2 linked regions of the Desulfobacula toluolica Tol2 genome follow. The protein of the gene in region 2 interacts with the protein of the main gene of each other region in a pairwise test. Links are inferred from orthologs where the notes say so. Each region holds a gene or a part of one and is shown on either strand. Other genes may lie near its edges.

Evidence for each region. The genes of interacting proteins can lie anywhere in the genome.
Region 1: the proteins of ftsZ (region 2) and TOL2_RS10525 interact in binary tests that used the Escherichia coli proteins (3 or more experiments, as listed by UniProt). The link is inferred for Desulfobacula toluolica Tol2 from one-to-one orthologs.

Annotation. Positions count from the first base shown.
Region 1 is NC_018645.1:2,294,972-2,297,962, forward strand. It holds TOL2_RS10525 (rod shape-determining protein), read left to right. Parts: upstream 1-968; coding sequence 969-2,015; downstream 2,016-2,991. Other genes in the region: TOL2_RS10520 (serine hydrolase domain-containing protein), read left to right, coding at 1-849; mreC (rod shape-determining protein MreC), read left to right, coding at 2,092-2,832. UniProt on the Escherichia coli protein: Forms membrane-associated dynamic filaments that are essential for cell shape determination. Acts by regulating cell wall synthesis and cell elongation, and thus cell shape.
Region 2 is NC_018645.1:1,426,254-1,430,218, forward strand. What follows is about bases 527-3,465. They hold ftsZ (cell division protein FtsZ), read right to left. Parts: upstream 2,652-3,465; coding sequence 1,401-2,651; downstream 527-1,400. Other genes in these bases: TOL2_RS06495 (radical SAM protein), read right to left, coding at 527-1,397; ftsA (cell division protein FtsA), read right to left, coding at 2,669-3,465. Also shown: more of TOL2_RS06495, read right to left, coding at 1-526; more of ftsA, read right to left, coding at 3,466-3,895; TOL2_RS06510 (cell division protein FtsQ/DivIB), read right to left, coding at 3,897-3,965. UniProt on the Escherichia coli protein: Essential cell division protein that forms a contractile ring structure (Z ring) at the future cell division site. The regulation of the ring assembly controls the timing and the location of cell division.

The DNA of each region.
Region 1 (2,991 bases), 870 kb from region 2 along the record:
GTTTTTTTGGATCAGAAGATCGGATCCATTCTGGAAGAATTTAAAACAAGTGATAAAGCAGATATTACTATTGATATGCTGCTTAGACACACTTCAGGCTTTCCAGCTCACCGTGAATATTTTAAAAAAATCATAACAACAGACAAATTGCCCAGGCAATGCCTTAGAGATTTTCTTGTCCATGAACCGCTTGAAAATAGAGTTAATACATGTCAGGTTTACAGCGATCTTGGCTTTATGCTCATTGCATGGATCATTGAAACGATAACCTGTCAAAGGCTGGATCATTTTGTATCAGAGCAGATATATCGTCCCCTTGGAATTGATGACCTGTTTTTTATAAAACTGAATCAACACAATGAAAAATTAAAAAAGTACCGGCAAAAAATTGTTGCCACCCAGCAATGCCCTTGGAGAAAAAGAGTTCTTGCTGGAGAAGTGGATGATGACAATGCCTGGGCTGCAGGAGGGATAGAAGGGCATGCCGGGCTTTTTGGTAGCGCCGATTCAATATATAAACTTTGCTGTGAAATATTGAATGCAGTGCAGAATAAAAAAACAATTGTCTTGCCACCTGATATTATAAAAAGTTTTGTATTAAAGAAAAATAAGTATGACATGGTCGCAGGGTTTGATACCCCTTCAAAAGAAAATTCTTCTTCAGGCCGATATTTTTCAAAATCATCCATAGGTCATCTTGGATTTACAGGAACCTCTTTCTGGATTGATCCTGAAATATCAAAGATAATTATTTTTCTAACCAATCGGGTACATCCGTTAAGATCCAATGAAGGGATTAAAAAATTTCGTCCGCAACTGCATGATTTAATACATGCTCAATTAATATGAAATATTGTGAATTAAGAATTTTTAGGCTTGTAAAAAATTGCTAAGTCTGTTAGCAGATAAACTTCAATAAAATTTGGTATCAAATACAATTTATAATTACTTTTCTTGAAAGAGGTAAAATGAATTTTATAACTGACTCTTTGCTTGGCGCGTTTTCTAATGATTTGGCAATTGATCTTGGAACCGCAAATACACTTGTATATGTAAAAGGAAAAGGAATTGTATTGAGTGAGCCCTCTGTTGTTGCAGTCAGAACCGATAGAATGTCAAGAAGCAAAGTCCTTGCTGTGGGTGCTGAAGCAAAAAGAATGCTGGGCCGTACACCGGGTAATATTGTCGCAATCAGGCCAATGAGAGATGGTGTGATTGCTGATTTTGAGATTACAGAGGCAATGTTAAAGCATTTTATCCGAAAAGTTCACAACAACCGCAAAACTCTTGTTCGTCCCAGAATTGTTATAGCAGTGCCGTCCGGTATTACCCAGGTTGAGAAAAGAGCTGTCAGGGAATCGGCAGAATCCGCCGGAGCAAGGGAAGTTTTTTTGATTGAAGAACCAATGGCTGCAGCTATTGGTGCGGGCCTGCCCATTACAGAGCCGACTTGTAATATGGTTGTTGATATCGGCGGCGGAACAACGGAAGTTGCTGTTATTTCTCTTGCCGGTGTCGTTTACACACGATCTTTAAGGGTTGCTGGAGACAAGATGGACGCGTCCATCAGCAAACATATAAAACGCAAATATAATCTTTTGATTGGGGAGCGGACAGCAGAGATAATCAAAACAACCATTGGAAACGCATATCCTGACCCTGATAATATTGAAACCATAGAGGTTAAGGGCAGGGATCTTGTGTCAGGTATCCCTAAAATTCTTGCCATTGATTCCGAAGAAGTCAGGGTTGCTATTTCCGAACAGATCGAAGCAATTGTTGAAACAGTTCGAATTGCCCTTGAACAGACACCTCCCGAGCTTGCTGCAGATATCGTAGATTCCGGAATTGTGTTAACAGGTGGAGGTGCATTGTTGAAAAATCTTGACAAGCTTCTCAACGAAAAAAGCGGGCTTCCCATTGTCGTTGCCGATGATCCTTTGTCTACGGTTGCGCTGGGTTGCGGGAAAGTCTTAGACTCCATTGAAATTTTGAAAGAAGTCGTAATTAACTGATTTCATGTTTTCGCACAAACAGTTTATTTTTCTTGGAGTTGCTTTGTTTATTGCCATGAATTTTACGGTAATAACTATGGGCAGTACTGAATCTTTGCCAGCTCAAGGCCTTGAACGATTATTTATTTCCATCACATCTCCGATTCAGCAGGGTGTTACTAAAACTATTCATTTTACACGCAATATCTGGAACACATATTTTATGACCGTCCTTGCAGTTCAAGAGAATGTTGAACTAAAAAAGCAACTTGAAAAAACAATAGAAATTAAAAATCAGTGCAAAGAATTGAAACTTGAAAATATCCGGCTTAAGAAATTTGTTGATTTTACCGGCTTGGTTCCAGATACTTATGTGGCAGCTCAAGTTATTGCAAGAGATCCATCTCCATGGTTTAAAACCATTATGATTGATAAAGGGGAGAAAGATGGTCTTGTAAAAGGAAGTCCCGTGCTTGTTTCCGAAGGAATTGTCGGACAAACAATTAAAGTTGCACACAATTACTCCAGAGTTCTTTTGATCACTGACAGAAACTCTGCTGTTGATGCGCTTGTTCAAAATTCCAGGGTACGAGGTATTGTAAAAGGAAACAATACGGTCAAATGTTCTTTTGTATATGCATTGAGAAAGGATGAGGTCAAAGAGGGCGAAATGATTATTTCATCCGGTTTTGATCAGGTATTTCCCAAAGGGCTTAAAATAGGCAGTGTTTTAAAAGTGACAAAAGTTCATTCTCAACTTTTCCAGGATATCATCATAGAGACCAGTGTTGATTTTGACAAAATAGAAGAAGTCCTTGTGTTGAAAAATATCAGATGAATTTTATTGAGCGTGTTCAATAATGAATACATTGTTTTTCATCATTCTCACTTTGTTTTTAATTGTTATACAAACAATTATCCTCCCATCTTTTGAATGGTTTGCCCAGTGCTTTGACCTGCTGATCATAAATGTCCTTTTTTTAAGTCTTATTTCATC
Region 2 (3,965 bases):
TTTGCCTTTCTCAGAGATTCAACATTCACCTTGACATTGGGGATCTTTTTTAAGCCTTGTTTGATAATGTTGACTTTGTGTTTTAATGCGGTTTGATCCTCCATGGCTGCCCATTGAAAAGGGGTGGATGGTTTGGGAATAAACGGGTTGACACTCAAGGTGATGGTTCCGATTTTTTTCTTTTTTTTTGATGTTTCAAGAAAAACGGATTTGATTTTTTTAGTCAATTCCACTATGGCGTGAACATCCTGATCCTCTTCAAATGGCAGTCCTATCATAAAATAGAGCCTTAAATTAATAATTCCTGAATTGACAAGCCTTTGGGTGGCCGAAAGGATATCGTGTTCATCAATATTTTTATTAATAATATTGCGCATTCGTATCGATCCGGCTTCCGGGGCAATGGTGGCTGTTTTAACTTTTGAGTTTGACATAGCACCAATAAGTTCATCAGATAGCTTGTCTGCCCTGAGTGATGAAAACGACAATTTGAAATTGTGTTTCAGTCCATAGTTGCAAATTTTTTTAATATCCGGGTGATCAGCAATAGCGGAACTGACAAATCCTATTTTATCTGTTTTTCCCACAGCTTTATCAATTGCAGCATAAATATTTTTTGCAGGATAAATTCTAGGAGGTCTGTATATAAATCCCGAGCTGCAGAACCTGCAGCCGTGGGGGCAGCCTTTAAGTGTCTCAATCAGAAAGGTATCCTTAAACGCGGTGCCGGAAGTCAGAATACTGGTACTGGTCGTAACCATGTCAAGATTTTCAAGGTATTGCACCTTGATTTGAAATGGGCTTTCCCGTGTGTGAAGGGCGGGGACATAGGCCCCTGGTATTCTTTTTTCCATGGTTTTTAAGAAAGATTTTTTGTCGATTTTTTTTGAAAACGCATCAAAAAAAGAATCCAGCAGGCATTCTGCTTCCCCCAGAAGAAAACAGTCTATAAAAGGAGCAATCGGTTCAGGGTTTAAAAAACAGACGACTCCCCCTGCAATTACAAGGGGGTGGGTGTGGTTTCGATTGCTTGATCTCAATGGGATCTCTGCTTCTTCAAGTAGCTGAACAAGATGTATAAAATCATTTTCAAATGATATTGAAAACAAAATAATATCAAACTGGTCAATGCTTAATCCGCTTTCAAGACTTTTCGGTCGCTGTACGTTCCGTTGCCCCGGTTCCGATAAAAAAACTCTTTCACACGCTACTGTATGTATCTGGTTTGCAATCCTGTAAACGGTTTGAAACCCTAATGATGACATACCAGCCTTATAAGAGTTGGGATAGACAAGGGCGGTTTTTATCAGCCCTCTGCCTTTTTTAATAATGGCCCCTTGTTCAATTACTTCATTTTCTGAGCCATAATTCCGGGGCTGTTTTAGCCGTTTTTTCATTTATTAATCAGCTTTTCGTCTGAGAAATGTCGGAACATCCAGGTCATCGTGGTCAAACGGCATTGTGCGGTAATTATGGACGTTTTCGTCGTCCACAGCTTGTTTGTTTTTTATGATGACAGGATTGTTTGTTTCATCCCAGTTTGCAAGTTCCTGTTGGGTCGGGTGTCTTAATTGTCCTCTGACAATTGGTTCAACCGGTTGAATAACATTCTGGGCTGCAACTCCCGGTTGCTGATATGTACCGGGTTGGCCCGGAGGATCAAATTGGCGGATAGTATTGGATATTTTGGAGTCTTTAGAATCAATACCAGTAGCAATTACCGTGATTCTCATTTCATCTCCCAGTGAATCATCAAAGGTCTGTCCCCAGATGATTTCGGCATCATCGCCTACTTCCTGGTATATCCGGTCAGATGCTTCCGTCATTTCATCAAGGGTAAGATCGGAACTGGATGTAATATTCATCAACACGCATTTTGCACCGGAAATAGAGATATCCTCAAGAAGCGGATGAGAAATTGCTCTTTCGGCCGCTTCAACCGCACGGTTTTCCCCGGAGGCAATACCGATACCCATCAAAGCCTTGCCGGCTTTCTGCATGGTAGTCTTGACATCAGCAAAATCCAGGTTGACATGGCCGGGCATCATAATCAGGTCGGTAATACCCTTTACGGAATGGTGAAGAATTTCATCCGCTTTAATGAACATATCCACCATTTTAGCACCTTTGGGAGCAATTCCTCTGAGGCGGTCGTTGGGAATTGTAATTACTGTATCTGTAATTCCGTGAAGCTTTTCAAGACCTTCAAGGGCCTGTCGTTCTCTTTTTTTGCCTTCAAAGGAGAATGGTTTGGAAGCCACCGCCACTGTCAGTATCCCCAGCTCCTTGCAGATCTCAGCAATAACAGGTGCAGCACCGGTTCCCGTACCGCCGCCAAACCCGGCCGTAATAAAAACCATATGGCTGTCCTCTAAAACTTCCCTCAGTTCATCCATGCTTTCCAATGCAGCGTCATGGCCTTTGTTTGGATCAGCGCCTGCGCCAAGTCCCTCTGTCAGTTCTTTTCCGATTTGAATCTTTATTTCAGCCCTGGATGCGTCAAGTGCTTGGATATCTGTGTTTACAACAATGAATTTTACACCTTGGAGTTTGGCATCAATCATGTTATTTACCGCATTTCCACCTGCACCGCCAACACCAATAACCTTAATTTTTGCTGAATTATCGCTTTCCACATAAGAAAAACTCATCTCAACCTCCCTAAAAATTAAATTATATCTTTAAACCACTGTTTCATTCTGTTTAATATTCCGATAAAACCTTGAGTGTCTATTTCCTTAAGATTTATTTGACAGCTTGCCTTGGAACCGAAAAGTACAAGCCCTACACCTGTGGCATAGGAAGGGTTTCTGACAATGTCTTTGAGTCCGCCGATTTTATTTGGTTCGCCGATCCTTACAGGTACGTTGAAAACAGATTCGGCAATTTCAGCGATACCGTCAAGAACTACGCTTCCACCAGTAAGGACAAAGCCTGCAGGGAATGAATTTTCAAGTCCGTTGGAGAACAGCTCTTTTTTTAAAAGAGAAAAAATTTCTTCTACCCTTGGTTCAAGAATTTCAGCCAGAATCCCCTTGGAAAGTTTTTTGGGGGCTCTTCCGCCGACAGCCTGCACATCAATTGTATCGCCGGTTTTTACATTTTGCGGAACACAGGTTCCGTGTTGAATTTTTATTTTTTCAGCTTCCGGAAACGGTGTTCGAAGGCCAATGGAAATATCATTGGTCAGGTTGTGTCCTCCCAGGGTGAGTTCATAGATGAATTTTAAATTGTTATCTTTGAAAATGGCAAGATCTGTTGTCCCACCTCCCATGTCTGCTATGAGACATCCGAGCTCCTTTTCTTCATCCGTTAGAACGGCTTCACCGGAGGCCAATGATTCAAGGGCAATATCACAAACTTCAAGGCCTGCTTTGTTGCAACATTTAACAATATTTCTGGCAGATGATACAGCACCTGTGACAATGTGAATTTTGGCTTCAAGCCGGATTGCTGTCATACCCACAGGATTTTGAATGGATTCCATGTCATCCACAATAAATTCCTGGGGGATGACATGAAGAATCTCTCTGTCTGTGGGAATAGCAATTGCTTTTGCGGCATCAATGACACGTTCAACATCCTGCTTTGTTATTTCACGGCCTTTGATGGCTATAATCCCATGGGAGTTAAGCCCTTTGATATGATTTCCCGCTATGCCCACATAAACGGAAGAGATATCACACCCAGCCATTATTTCCGCCTCTTCAACCGCTTTTTTTATTGAGTCAACAGTTGATTCTATATTTACAACCGTGCCTTTCCTAAGTCCGGTGGAGGGATGGGAACCGAAACCAATCACGTTGATATCGTTTTCAAACATCTCCCCGACAACAGCGGCAATTTTTGTTGTGCCGATATCCAGGCCCACGATTATTTTTTCATTTCCCTGCAAATCAAACCCCCTTTTCTAAATTGTTGTGCAGAGCTTCGTTGAGTTTTGTTTTGATAAATACTTTTTCAAT